DNA from 2 places in the Paenibacillus sp. XP01 genome. Region 1 is predicted to be linked to the other one. Evidence: riboswitches for the same ligand, from Rfam matches in the RefSeq annotation. Region 1 holds a riboswitch; the other holds the start of a gene.
The links. Region 1 has a riboswitch for FMN ahead of ribD (bifunctional diaminohydroxyphosphoribosylaminopyrimidine deaminase/5-amino-6-(5-phosphoribosylamino)uracil reductase RibD). Riboswitches for the same ligand answer to the same signal wherever they lie in the genome.
Positions count from the first base shown of each region.

Region 2: another riboswitch for FMN. It lies ahead of SNR34_RS15745 (DMT family transporter); the one in region 1 lies ahead of ribD (bifunctional diaminohydroxyphosphoribosylaminopyrimidine deaminase/5-amino-6-(5-phosphoribosylamino)uracil reductase RibD).

Region 1 is NZ_CP139481.1:4,557,964-4,565,214, forward strand. Features, by position in the region: gene SNR34_RS20475 (segregation and condensation protein A) at 1-350, opposite strand, end outside; gene ribH (6,7-dimethyl-8-ribityllumazine synthase) at 454-921, opposite strand; gene SNR34_RS20485 (bifunctional 3,4-dihydroxy-2-butanone-4-phosphate synthase/GTP cyclohydrolase II) at 1,008-2,252, opposite strand; gene ribE (riboflavin synthase) at 2,286-2,954, opposite strand; gene ribD (bifunctional diaminohydroxyphosphoribosylaminopyrimidine deaminase/5-amino-6-(5-phosphoribosylamino)uracil reductase RibD) at 2,979-4,082, opposite strand; FMN riboswitch at 4,454-4,609, opposite strand; gene SNR34_RS20500 (hypothetical protein) at 4,791-6,104, opposite strand; gene SNR34_RS20505 (peptidylprolyl isomerase) at 6,347-6,778, opposite strand; gene lysA (diaminopimelate decarboxylase) at 6,993-7,251, opposite strand, start outside.
Region 2 is NZ_CP139481.1:3,452,582-3,459,832, reverse strand. Features, by position in the region: gene bcaP (branched-chain amino acid transporter BcaP) at 1-588, opposite strand, end outside; gene SNR34_RS15755 (amidohydrolase family protein) at 1,053-2,429, opposite strand; gene SNR34_RS15750 (hypothetical protein) at 2,623-3,261, opposite strand; FMN riboswitch at 3,482-3,629, shown strand; gene SNR34_RS15745 (DMT family transporter) at 3,777-4,763, shown strand; gene SNR34_RS15740 (amidase) at 4,954-6,450, shown strand; gene SNR34_RS15735 (DinB family protein) at 6,804-7,251, opposite strand, start outside.

The sequences.
Region 1 (7,251 bases):
TGCCGCGCAATGCCTTTGTATTTACGATATTCTATCAGACGTGCAACCAATTCAGCACGTGGATCATAATCATCGTCCTGCCCATAATCATAATCTTCGAAGTCCTCGATCACCGGCGGTTTCGGCAGCAACAGCTTGCTCTTGATGGACAGCAGTGTCGCTGCCATGACAAGAAACTCGCTCGTAATATCCAACTCCAGCTCCTGCATAGAATGCAAATATGCCATGTATTGGTCCGTAATATCGCTGATGGGGATATCCTGGATATCAATTTCGGCCTTGTCGATCAAGTGCAGCAGCAGATCAAGCGGCCCTTCAAAGGTCTCCAGTTTGTAGGTAACTACCGTCACGAAACGAATCCTCCTGCAAAAAAAATACAAAACCCCGCTAAGCCGCCGAAATCCGGTCTCCCGTTTTCGTCTGCGCAAAGCAGGGCACTACATTAACTAAGCACTATTTTAGCTGATTCGTCAAGTTCGCCATCTCAATTGCCGCCGTAGCCGCATCCCATCCTTTGTTCCCGGCTTTGGTTCCGGCACGTTCGATGGCCTGTTCGATATTTTCCGTCGTTACCAAGCCAAAGATCGTAGGTACGCCTGTTTTGAGGTTGATCGCCGCAACCCCTTTGGCCATTTCGTTGCAAACATAATCATAATGGGTGGTTGAGCCCCGAATGACCGTGCCCAGCGTAATCACGGCGTCGTATTTGCCGCTTTCGGCCATTTTTTGGGCAATCAGCGGAATTTCGAATGCGCCCGGTACCCAGGCTACATCGATCTCCTCGTCTTTTACGCCATGGCGTTTGAACGCATCAAGCGCTCCGCTCAGCAGTTTGCTCGTGATGAATTCGTTAAAACGACCTACAACGACTCCGTATTTTAATCCCTCGGATACTAAATGTCCTTCAAAAATGTTAGGCATGCTGTCATCTCCCCAAAATTGTTTTTCATATTGGGCCGCCGCCGTTGGCGCAGCCGTGATTTTTCCCGTTTTCTGGCTTGCTGCAATTAAATTTCGTTCTTTTCCTCATTTTGCTCGATGTCGTCGAATTTGAGCATGTGGCCCAGCTTCGCTTGTTTCGTGTGCAAATAAGCCGTATTGTCCTCGTTCTCCTGCATCTGGATCGGCACGCGTTCAACGACTTCGAGTCCGTAGCCTTCAAGGCCTTTGATTTTGCGAGGATTGTTCGTAAGCAGCCTGATTTGGCGCACGCCCAGATCCTTCAGGATTTGCGCTCCGATGCCGTAATCACGCAAATCTGCCGCAAAACCAAGTTTCAGGTTGGCATCGACCGTATCCAAACCTTCCTCCTGCAGTTTGTAAGCCTTCAATTTATTGATCAACCCGATTCCGCGGCCCTCCTGGCGCATGTAGAGAAGAACCCCGTTGCCCTCCTCATTGATCTGATTGAGGGCCGCATCGAACTGTGGTCCGCAATCGCAGCGATGGGAGTGGAATACGTCGCCTGTCAGACACTCCGAGTGCACCCTTACCAATACAGGCTTGGAAGAGTCGATTTCACCCTTGACCAGAGCCACATGCTCTTTATTATCCACCGCATTGGTATAAGCAACTGCCTGGAATTCGCCGAAGTCGGTAGGCATGCGTACGGCTACCTCGCGCTGAACCAGCTTTTCTTTTTCGTTGCGATACTTGATCATATCCTGAATGCTGATCAGCTTCAAATCATGCTTGCGGGCAATTTCTTGCAGGTCGGGCAGTCTCGCCATCGTGCCATCTTCCTTGATGACTTCACAGATGACGCCCGCAGGATAAGCGCCGCACATGATGGCCAGATCTACCGCGGCTTCGGTATGCCCGGCACGACGCAGCACGCCCCCATCCTTGGCGATGAGCGGGAACATATGTCCCGGCTTTCGGAAATCGCCGCTTTTGGCATTCGGATCGATCAGTCCTTTAACCGTAATGGAACGTTCATGCGCCGAAATGCCTGTCGTGGTGTCTGTATGATCGACCGAAACGGTAAAGGCCGTGCCGTGGAAATCGGTGTTTTGCTGCACCATCGGCTTCAGGTCGAGCTCATCTGCCCGTTGTTGCGTAATCGGCACGCAGACAAGCCCGCGGCCTTCCGTAATCATGAAATTAATCACTTCAGGCGTTGCTTTCTCCGCCAAGGCAATGAAGTCTCCTTCATTCTCCCGGTCCTCGTCATCTACCACGATAACCGGTTTGCCTCGCATGAGATCGTAGATTGCTTCCTCAATGGTGTCCAGTATGGATTGATCGGACATCATTCCACCTCCCGGTTCTGTTGTCTATATCTTTCATGCGAATCCATGATTCGCCAAAAATTGTTCGCTGATGCTCTGTGGTTTCTCTGAAGGCGCTGCCTGAGTACCTCTGCCGTATTGGAGTAAATGGTCCACGTATTTCCCCAAAATGTCACATTCGATATTCATGGAGTCGCCCGTTTTTTTGTAATTCAACACCGTCTCCCCGATGGTATGGGGAATGATCGACACCGTAAAAGACGTTTGCATCGTCTGAACCACCGTCAGGCTGATCCCGTCCAAAGTGACGGAACCCTTCGGAATCAAATATTTGAACAATCCTGGATCATCCGGATGAATTTCGAATACAACCGCATTCTGATCGCGCGTCATTCGGACAATCGTACCCGTACCGTCCACATGGCCCTGCACGATATGGCCTCCGAAACGTCCCCCCGATTGCATAGCCCGTTCCAGGTTGACCCTGCTGCCGGACTGGAGCTTATCCAGGTTGGTGTGACGGTACGTTTCCGGCATGACGTCAGCGGTAAAACCTCCGCCTTCAAGCGTTGTCGCAGTCAGGCATACGCCGTTAACGGCAACGCTGTCGCCGATTTTCAGGTCATCCATAATGAGGGAAGCGCCAACGTTCAGCACCATCGCTTCGCCTTTTCGACCGATCCGTCGGATGTGGCCGACTTCTTCCACCAAGCCGGTAAACATGCTGCGGCCTCCTTCCTGATTACGTTATTCAGCCCAGACCGGAATTCCGCCGATGCTGATATTATCCCCCACCTGCTCGATTTCCAATTGGCACAGCTGGATCGCCTGGCTCATACGCTCGACGCCCTCGAAGCGGAAGCTTCCTGGCGTGTCGTATCCGCCAACGATTTTGGGGGCAATGAACATGAGCAGCCGATCCACCAGTTTGGCCTCTAACATCGCACCATTCAGCGTGCCGCCGCCTTCAAGCAAAATCGAACCGATCTCCCGTTCTCCGAGCTTGCTGAGCGCGTTCAACAGATCCACGCGCGGCCCGGGCCCGCAGCGAATGATCTCCACGCCATAAGCTTCAAGCCGTTCGGCCGCTTCTTGACTTGCTTCATCGGTTGTCAGTACCCAGGTCGGCGTCAATCCATCCTTTACCAATTTGGAAGTCAAAGGAAGACGCAATTTCGAGTCAACCACGATCCGTACCGGGTTGATCCCTTCCACCTGCAAGCGTGTCGTCAGTTCCGGGTCGTCTGCGATCACCGTATCGACGCCGACCATGATGCCTTGATGACGGTGGCGGAGGGCGTGAACGATCTCACGTGCGGATTCATTGGAAATCCATTTGCTGTCCCCGCTGCGGGTTGCGATTTTTCCATCCAGCGTGGAAGCGGTTTTTAACGTGACAAACGGCAATCCTGTCGTAATATATTTGATGAATTTTTCGTTCAGTCGTCTTCCACGCTCGCGCAGAACCCCGACCTCTACTTCAATGCCCTGCTGGCGAAGCATGGATATGCCTCTGCCGGATACTTGCGGATTCGGATCTTCGCAGCACACTACGACGCGTTTCACCTTTTCATGAATGAGTCGTTCGCTGCACGGCGGAGTTTTGCCATAATGGCTGCACGGCTCCAACGTGACGTAAACAGTACTTCCTTCCGCATCGCTGCCAGCCATATTCAGCGCATGAACCTCCGCATGGCCCGTGCCGCGCTTCAGATGACTTCCGAGACCGACTACGCGGCCGTCTTTCACAACGACACAACCTACAACCGGGTTGATTCCCGTCTGTCCTTGCGCCCGTTCTGCCATATCCAGTGCAAGCGCCATATAAAATTCGTCGTTAATCATTTCCAAGTCAGTTCACCCCGCTATGTCTAATATGTCAGGAATAGCCTGTTCAATGAGGCTGCGTTCAGCCAATCATGCAAAATCCAAAAAATCCCCATCGAACAGTCTGTTCAATGGGGATGATGAGAGATCCGCTGCTACTAGCGGATGGAACGTTGATACATGGGTACCCGAAAACAAAGGCTCTGCGGATTCAAGCAAGTGAAAATCGACACATGCCCAAAGATAGAATCCCCGTCAAAGCTGCAGTGATTTCTCTAAAGTCATTTCGCATATGGTTGGAGGCAGCACAAGAAAAATTCTCGTAACTGTCTGCATTTTCGCATAACGAACAGTACCATGCGCAACATTTTGCCAAACGCGGCCATAGGCCGCATCCGCTCCTTCTCCCATCCAGACTATACTGTCGGTTCTGGAATCGCACCAGATCAGCCGTCTGCCTTGGCAAACGGGTCACGGACTTTGCAGCACGCATCATTGTGGTGCGCTGCATCACCGCCGGTAGGGAATTGCACCCTGCCCCGAAGGAATGTTGTTTTGTTAATTTGGATGTTAGCACTTTAACGGTAAAAAATCAATCGTTTTTTATTCCTTTTTGTCATATACTAACTTTTAATAAGCAATGAATACTGGCAGGACATTTAGCCGTTACCAGATTGTGGCTCCTTTCCTTCCTCTATTGCGGTCCATTCAACCTCTGAGATGAGCGACAGTTTAAATTTCAGGAAAACACCAGCTTGCCAAATGTTTCAAATCTTTTGCGCGTTGAAAAGGAACACGTTCAGGCTCCGGCATCCGAGATGCCGGGCACGGCACATCCCTTGCCACCCGTCTGACCCAGCTTGTCGAATCCAGCGCACTTACCAGGCTTTGCCAACGCCCATCCCTTCTCGGACGAAACGACAAGCTTAATTCTGCTTTGGCAGGCATCTCCTCGTAGATCCCGTCCAAATATTCGACCTTGACCCGCTTATCCTCGATGTGATGGCAATACACCGTGATCCACAATCCTTCCCTGACGCGAATGGCGTATACATCCCCTGCCTTGGCTTCTCCTTTTCCGGCATCTGGGGAGGCTTTGGGGACGCTAGTCCGAGCCGCCCTTTTGTGCTCGAACGCTCCAACCACCGTTTCCTTAACGCCAGGGTCCTGTTCGGGCCTTTCCTCAAAAGATATGTCAGTAAGATCAAACCCTTCAAAAAGCTTTGCCAAAACACGTTCGTTGATTCCGATGGAGGAATCCCACCACGCCAGCGGGGCCTGGACTTCAACCCGAATGTTGGGCCGCTGGTCGCGCTTGACATAGGTCGTAAATTCCGTGGCCATTCCAGGGTAGTCCTTCGTATCCAGTATACCGATCAGCGCCAGCGTCTCGAGCAGGTCACGGTAAGCGTACTCGCTGCGCGTAGGCAGAAGGCGTTCCTTTTTAAGCGCTTGCGCCGCTTTGCTGTAGCGTGTTTTGGGAGGCAGCGAGCGAAGTACGGTCAGTATGGCACGAAACGTCCAGCGATCATAATCGTTGGGTACCGGAATCCGATCTTCCTCAGCCAATTGTTCCAGTGCCAGCACGTGCCCGAATAGATTGCCGTCCAGCGGCGTTCCATTGGTCATGCGCCAATACCATTGCAGACTTGTATCCGTTGCCTCATTCACATTCAATCCGCAAATTTGGCAAATGCTTGAGGACGGATAGGGGGTATATTCATGTTCCGGAACTCCGTCCGCGAGCAGCTTCCCCGTTAGCAGCGAACGCCAAATGAACGGCGCGGACCATAAGGAGGATACAAAAGCTTGCGCTGCTTCGGCAACGTTCCAGGATTGGGCGAGTTTTTTCAGTGCGACAATCGTCTGCTCATGCTGCGGCCGCATGAATTGGTTCGGGGAGTGCCCTGCTGCCTCAAGCCCTTTCATCTCCGTTTCTGCGATCGTTCCCGGCACAGGATGCCAAGATGCCTCTACTTCCTCATCCCAATATGTACGTTGACTGTATACTTGCTTTAAAAGCCATAACTGATGGACTACATCCATTGTATTTACCACCTTCCTCGGAAAATCGTCGATACTATCAAGCCTTCTTATATCCTGCTTACTTCACTCTATATTATAGAATCATTGATGGACAAGATCAGCAGGCTTCACACCCATCCATCAATGGAAATAGGGGTACTTCGACTCATTTTGATGCGTTCGTTATATACAGCTGTTTTATAAAAAAAGCCGTTTCGCAAATATCGCGAAACGGCTCTCTTAAGTTGAAATGAAAATGGGGATTAAGCTTCCACCACTTCAACGGTTTCCATTTTGTCACGGCCTTCGAAAGCATCAACGAATTCCATGCCTTTAACCACTTTGCCAAACACCGTGTGTTGGCCATCCAGATGCGGCTGCGGTTGGTAGCAGATGTAGAACTGGCTTCCGCCCGTGTTGCGGCCGGCATGTGCCATAGCCAATGTACCACGCTCGTGTTTGTTCGGGTTGATTTCGCAGTTGATGGTGTAACCAGGACCGCCGGTACCTGTTCCATTAGGGCATCCGCCTTGAGCTACGAAGCCCGGGATGACGCGGTGGAACACCAGACCGTTATAAAAGCCGGAGTTCGCCAATTTCTCAAAGTTTGCTACCGTGTTTGGAGCGTCTTGATCGAACAGGTCGATAACGACTTCTCCGCCGTTTGCCAATTTGATTTTCGCTTGTTTCGCCATATGTAAATGACTCCTTTCATATTTACAGCATTCATGATGCCAAGGACCGCTTTCGCCAAACCCTAAGCACTTTTCTTAGTGTACACCGAAAATCGTTCCATCGCAAAAAAATGGACAAACTTTTTTTCTTTCCCCGCCAGAAAAGAAAGAGAGAACAAACGGGAACCGTCCCGCAAGTCCTCTCTTTTTGCCTTCGATTTCAGTTCAACTGCAATTAACGCACTACAGGCTGTTTGCCGAGGCGCGCAGGAACCAGGTCATTTTGAATGATGTCCTGATAGCTCTCGCGACGAACGACGACATCGCCTTGACCATCCTTAACGAATACGACCGCCGGGCGGCGAATCCGGTTGTAGTTGCTTGCCATGGCATAGTTGTATGCGCCCGTGCAGGATACCGCCAGCAGATCGCCGCTTTGCACTTTCGGCAAATCGAGATCCCAGATCAGCATGTCACCGCTCTCGCAGCATTTG
Region 2 (7,251 bases), 1.1 Mb from region 1:
GATGATTTTGATCCCGACCATAATGCCATTGGCGCGTGCCGCTTCCTTGACGCCGCGCGTAAGCAGAAACGTAATGATTAACGTAATCACAGCGGCCGTAACGTCAAAGTAGGTTCCTTTTTCCGGATCAAAGGCGCTTGTCCATGCGTGCGGCAATTGAATGCCGAAACCCGAAAGCAATGTCTGAAAATACCCCGACCAACCACTCGCGACCGCCGCGCTGGCAAATCCATATTCCAGAATAAGGTCCCATCCCAAAACCCAGGCGATGACCTCGCCAAAAGCCGTGTAGCTGTAAGTATATGCACTGCCCGAAGCAGGCACGGTTGAAGCGAATTCGGAATAACATAACGCGGCAAAGGAACAAATAATGCCTGCCAACAAAAAGGACAGCACCAGTCCAGGTCCGGCATGTTCGGCAGCGGCTACACCGGTGAGGACAAAAATTCCTGTTCCAATGATGGCCCCTACTCCAAGGGTCGTCAGATCCAAAGCTCCAAGCGCCCGTTTCAAACCACTGCCTGAATCACCTTCAACCGAGATTTGCTTTTTTCTGAATAATGCAGCTCTTGCTTCGTTTTTGCTCATGGACATATTCCTCTCGTAACAAGGTGTGGTCGTTGGTACATCTGTTCTATGAAAAATCCGTTTGTTCTATCTTACCCGGCATCTATAAAAAACTACCGTTTTCTACACTTTGCCGCTTTGCTCTAATAAAATATTTTTTTGCAAAGCACTCAAGCGGCTTATTTTGTGTTTTTCACCCGAAATTTATCATTTCATATCACGAACTGTTGGACACCAACGAAAGAAAAAATCGTTTTAAAACAAAACTGCGTATAATTTATATTATGCGTAGTTTTTAATCTCCATTTTCCGCGTGGAGATGCAACATTATGCTGTTGTTATCTGTAGTTTGATGAAACAAACGAAAAATGCGTCAAAAAAGCCGCATGTTCCCATGCGGCCTCCTTCATAAATATAGATTTGAATGAACCTGTCCTATATGGATATATGGATCCTTCCACCAAAACCAGGTGGTTGCTCCCTCCTCAGGAATATACGATTCGTTCTGCGTCGCTAAACCGATATTGCTGAAGCAAGTATACTTTGCTTTCCATGGCCTGGCGTCGAATCTTGTCCAAATCCACGCCGATGAGTTTGCCCCGCTGCTTCACAAGCCGTCCTGCGACAAATACGGTATCCACGTTGGAAGGATTCGCAAATTGCACGACGGCGCCTATCGGATCATGCACCGGGAACAGATTGAGATCCGTGGTGCGGATCATGATCAGGTCAGCTTCCTTGCCTGGGGCAAGCGTACCCACTTTGCTTCCAAGTCCCAGCGCCTGCGCACCTGCCGATGTTGCAAACCGCAACACTTGCCTGGACTGCAAATTCAGCTCGCCGGCCATCTCTCCGTTTTCCAGCGCGAGCTCGTTCATTTTGGCCCGTTCGGCTTGCAACGCAAATTTCATCTGGGAGAACATGTCTCCACCCGTCGATGTCACGACATCGACGCCAAGCGTCGGCGTGCCTCCTTGCTCCAGAAAAGCACCCGTTGCAGGATAGCCATGTCCCATCATCATTTCCACTTCCGGCGTCACCGATAACGAAGCACCGCTATCGGCGAGCAGCTTATATTCGTCGATGCCCATGGTATTGCCGTGCACCAAATTGACGTCCGGGCCGAGCAAACCGTGTTCAGCCATCCTGGCCACCGAGCGGTCCACCGAGCCCCAGCTGCCAAACCCTGCATGCATGGAGCAGATCGCATCCAACTCGCGGGCAAGACGAATTTCGTCCACCGCTGTATCCCAGTGACTGAATTCGGGTCCCCGTATAGCGAGTCCAAACGTTAATAATTGGTCGTTCGAAGAAAAATGCTGCAGCTTTACCCTTCTCACATCGGCTGAATATGTCAAACGGCTTTCCCGATTCCAATATTCGGTCTCCCCGGGAACACCATACGCAAACACAGCCCGAATGCCGGCATCGCGCAACCCCCGAACAAGCTCATCCGTATGGTCCGGCGTATAGGGCATGCTCCAATCGAGGATCGTGGTCACGCCTGCATTAAGCGCTTCCAATGAACCGAGCAAATTGGCGATATAACTGTCTTGCGGTCGAAGCTTGCTGCCCATCGCCCCATAATAAAGATTTTGCAAATAAACGGGCAAGGACCAGTTCGTTCCCGCGGTACGCAGCAGCGATTCCCATACATGGCGGTGGGTATCCACCAACCCGGGCAGAATAATCATGTCGGAAGCATCGATCACGATCGCTTCCTCACATTCCAGATCAGGCCTTATTGCCGTAGTGATTGAACCTTCAATCAGCACATCCGCCCGGGCATACTGACCTACCGAAGGATCCATGGACAATACGCAGCCATTTTTGAGCAAATAACCTTTTTCCACAAGACACATCTCCAATCCTCATGTTATGGGTACGTTCAGGTACTTACACAAGTTGTTGATGAAAGGTTGTCTGTTCATGGATGCAAGATTATGAGTGTATTATTTCAAGGATATAACGATTATATAGCACTTGTTAATGACGCACAATCATGGAATGAATACCCATCCAATAATAAGATCAGTTCAATCCATGGGATAACCATTATTTCAATGGATAGATAAGCTGTATATGATTCAACGGCATGAGTCCCTCATGCAAAGCATGATTATGATCGGCACCCACAATACACAACATACGTGCATCCGCATTGTCTTTGATTGCGTTTATGATTCGTTGAAGCATGATATCATGCCGACATTCCCATCGTATGGCATGCGCTTTTGGATCCAACTTTTTCAGCCACTGATATTTCAGTCGGGTCACATGGTCGAATGCTTCCGTATTAAATGGAATAGCACCCTTACCGGAAGCCGCAAGCTGTTTGTGCCACCAATGATCCAATTCATTCTCCAACCGTTCTTTTTCGGGCCCGGTATAGCTTCGCAAAGGATCGAAATCGTTCCAAACATCAAGTTCCACCCAATCCACGGGAACAAACTTGATCTTTTTTTCTTCGCATAACGGAAAGATCAGGTCGTAATATTCGCTTGGGGGTTCGCCCCAGTACCCTCTATTTGCAGGCTCCTTTTTGTATTTCTCGAAACTGGAAGGCAAAACCTCGCCGCAGATTACATCCGGATCAAAATCAACAATTAACCTTTCTATGGTTTCAAGTGTTAAATGGTGCTGCACTCGCAGCTCTTCATCATGTACGACTCCCAAAATACCTACGACTTCCATTTCAGCAACCCCTTAAGCTCCGAATTATTTCTTAAACGAACGTTTATGCTCGTCTAAAGCACCTTTCAACGATTTGACGATATTCCAGCGTATTATTCCGATTATTCTTATGGAAATTAAATATTTATTTTGCAAAAACTCTTGCACTGCTAGCGCTTTCACATTTAAGATGAATCTATTGATGTTACAGCTTGTGTAACGAACCTATAAACCAATCGAATAGGATCTTCGGGGTAGGGTGCAATTCCCAACCGGCGGTGATGTTCTTCGGAACTAGCCCGCGACTCGCTGTTTGACCAGTTTTGGACAGCGACTGACCTGGTGCGACTCCAGGGCCGACGGTATAGTCCGGATGAGAGAAGATCAACACATGAATACGGCCGTTCTCGGGAACGCCTTTTTCCCGACGCCATATTCATGCGTGTGAGCCCCCGTTATTTGGCGTACGCCGAAACGGGGGCTTTTGTCGAATCTGCCAACTGAAGATTCCGTGTTCTGACGAAGGAGTCCTGAATATGGAAAACTATCAAACTGCATCAAACGTTCCGACCAAGCAACGAGGCAACACCGGATTCTGGCTGGTTGTGCTAGGCGCTGCCCTCTGGGGCGTCGACCCTCTCTTCCGCATTCTTTTGCTCGAAACGATGACCTCCACCCAGATCGTCCTGGTGGAACATATCATTGTGAGCCTGATCGCCCTTCCCGTACTTTGGAAATTCAGGGCCGACCTGAAAAATCTGCGCGCACGCCATTGGATTGCCGTCATTTTCATTTCCTGGGGCGGTTCTGCGCTTGCCACGGTGTTATTCACGCTGGCCCTCACTCATAATGATCCAAACACGGTACTGCTGCTGCAAAAAATGCAGCCCTTGTTCGCGATCGTGATGGCAAAGCTGCTGTTAAAAGAATCGCTGCCGCGCCGCTTTGGCGGGTTGTTCATCATTGCGCTGGCAGGAACCTACTTGCTGACCTTTGGATTGACGCTCCCCTCGGCCGGATGGGACAGCTGGGTCCATGCAGGCAGCTTGTTGTCCCTGGGCGCTGCCGCGCTATGGGGAGGCTCCACGGTTATGGGCCGGCTAATGCTGGGACAAACGCGGTATGAAACGGTAACCTCCCTTCGTTTCGTCGTTGCCCTGCCGCTGCTCATCTTCATGACCTGGAATGAAGGCGCACCATGGTCCTTCCCTTCAGGTACGGGTGCCCAGGCTGCGGTCATCCTGAACATTTTGGGCCAAGCGCTGCTGCCTGGATTGTTGAGTCTTTTGCTGTACTATAAAGGTCTCTCTTCGACCAAGGCATCGGTGGCTACTTTGGCTGAATTGAGCTTTCCGATGGCAGGCGTGCTGGTGAACTGGATCGCTTTCCGTACGCTGATTACTTGGGAGCAGCTCATCGGTTTCGTCCTGATCTGGATCGCCCTGTTCGCCATCTCCAGACAGCAAGATCGCTCGCCATCCAACACCAACCTTGAAGCTGCGCGAAGATTTCGCACAGAGTGAATCAACATAGCATATCATTAATGGCATGATTTGTATATCCACACTGTTTGTTCCTTCTGGGCAAACAGTGTTTTTTTATGGTTGAACGTGCAGCATCGCATTACATTGCGCTTTTGTCTTTTCGTCCGCCTGATGGTACGATGGCTATGGAACATGCTCAGCCCAATACATATTGAGAGGAACGATACACATGTCTTCATTTCCATATACATCCTATGACGCCGTCGGTTTGGCAGAGCTTGTGCGTGCGCGGCAAGTATCGCCAAACGAGCTATTGGATGCGGCATTTGCCCGACTGAACGAGTTCAATCCCCGGTTAAACGCCGTGATCCGCACGTATGAGACACGCGCAAGGCAGGAAGCCAACCAGACAAGGCCGGGGGAACAACCTTTTGCCGGCGTACCGCTCTTGTTGAAGGACATTTCGCAATCCTTGGAAAACGAGCTTCTCACTTCCGGTTCGCGTTTGTTCAGCGAGCACCGCGCTGTGCGCAGCTCCAATTTCGTCCAACGCCTGCGTGAGGCCGGTTTTATTATTATCGGGCATACCAATACGCCGGAGTTCGGCTTGAAAAACATCACAGAACCCAGCCTGCACGGCCCGACGCGCAATCCATGGAACACGGAGCACTCGCCAGGCGGTTCCAGCGGTGGAGCGGCGGCAGCCGTTGCCTCGGGAATGGTTCCACTGGCAGGTGCAAGCGACGGCGGCGGCTCGATCCGCATACCTGCAGCGTTTAGCGGACTGTTCGGTCTGAAGCCTACGCGCGGCCGGACGCCGGTTGGTCCAGGCGCAGGCCGTCAATGGCAGGGCGCCTCCATCGATTTTGCCTTGTCCCGCACCGTTCGCGACAGTGCGGCACTGTTGGACGTGCTGCAAGTCGTCCAGCCGGAAGCGGCGTTCCACGCCCCTCTTTTTCCGGGAAGTTACCTGGCAGACATGAACTATCCACACCAACGAAAACTGAAAATCGCATATACTACGGCTTCGCCTGTAGGAACACCTGTCAGCGAAGAAGCCAAACAAGCGGTGTACAAGCTCGTTCGCTGGCTCGAAGAGCAAGGCCACGACGTTGAAGAAAAACTCAGTCCCGTCAACGGCGTTCGTCTGATCGAAAATTACTACATGATGAACAGTGGAGAAATGGCCGCCATGGTTTCCTCCATTGAACGCTCCATCGGACGTGAGCTGACCGCAAGAGATATGGAAATCGAAGCCTGGGTCATTGCCGAGGCAGGCAAAAAAGTATCTGCCGCCGAGTTCGTTCACAGTTTGGCTGAGTGGGATGTTGCCGCTGCGCAGATGTCCAAGCTGTTCGAACGATATGATTTTTACGTAACGCCCACGAACGCTTTTCCAGCACCACGAATCGGGGAATTAACGGCCGATGCCAAACGGATCGACGAATTGATGATGGTCAGCGAATTGGACAAGGATCGGCAGCAGCAGCTTATTTATGGAATGTTTGAGCCGAGCTTGACCTATACTCCATTTACCCAGCTTGCCAATTTGACGGGTCAGCCTGCCATGAGCGTACCTATACACATGACCCCGGACGGCCTGCCTATGGGAGCTCAGATCATGGCGACTAAAGGTCGTGAGGACTGGCTGTTTCATTTGGCCGGACAGCTTGAAGCATCCGAGCTCTGGATTGGCTTGAAAGGCAACCCGATGTTCCCCGCCTAAAGCGGAAGAGGGATTATGGGATGGGATCTTTGATGTCGGGTTATATATAAGCGATACGAAGTCGATGGATACCCCCGCATAACCATCATGTCATGCGGGGTGTATACCTCATCTGAATTTCACCTTATTCAATGCCTTGTAATGCACAGTAGTTTCTTTTCTATTTAGGTTTACATAATATTTATGTTGTATACTATTAAAGTTAGGCACATGACTTAACCTCACACTTTCCGTTGAATGCCTTAAAGCCTGCTCTTCCCTTTCCTCTTTAGCAACTAACGTCAATCGCCAAAAAGTCGCAGCACATCGGTCATCGAACCGATATACTGCGACTGTTCTGTTCAAATTTTCTTTTAATTCACGCTGTCGTCGGCCGAGGGGCCATACAATCCAGGAACGGGAATGTCCAGGAGTCTGAAGTAAACTCCAAGCTGTGCACGGTGATGGATCATATGGCTAAGACCGAAGGTGCGCAATGCGATTGCCCGCGGGCGCTGCAAAATGACATAATCCCCGCTTCGCAAGGTCCACTCCTCGCCCAGCATTTCCTCGCTGCATTCGGATAACAGCTTTTCCAGTTTTGCGGCGTTCTCGTCGAATTCGTTCAACACATCCGCTCGACTTGTCAAAGCTTCCCGTCTGGGCGGCACAGTCGCCAGATCCAGTTCAGGTCCAACAAAAATCGCGACTTGCCAGTTTACCAGGTTGATTAAGTGCGTGGTCAGCCCGCCGAGCGTCATCGATTTAGCGTGTGGACGCCATTCCATATGCTCATCGGGCAAGCGTTCCAGGATGCGGCGG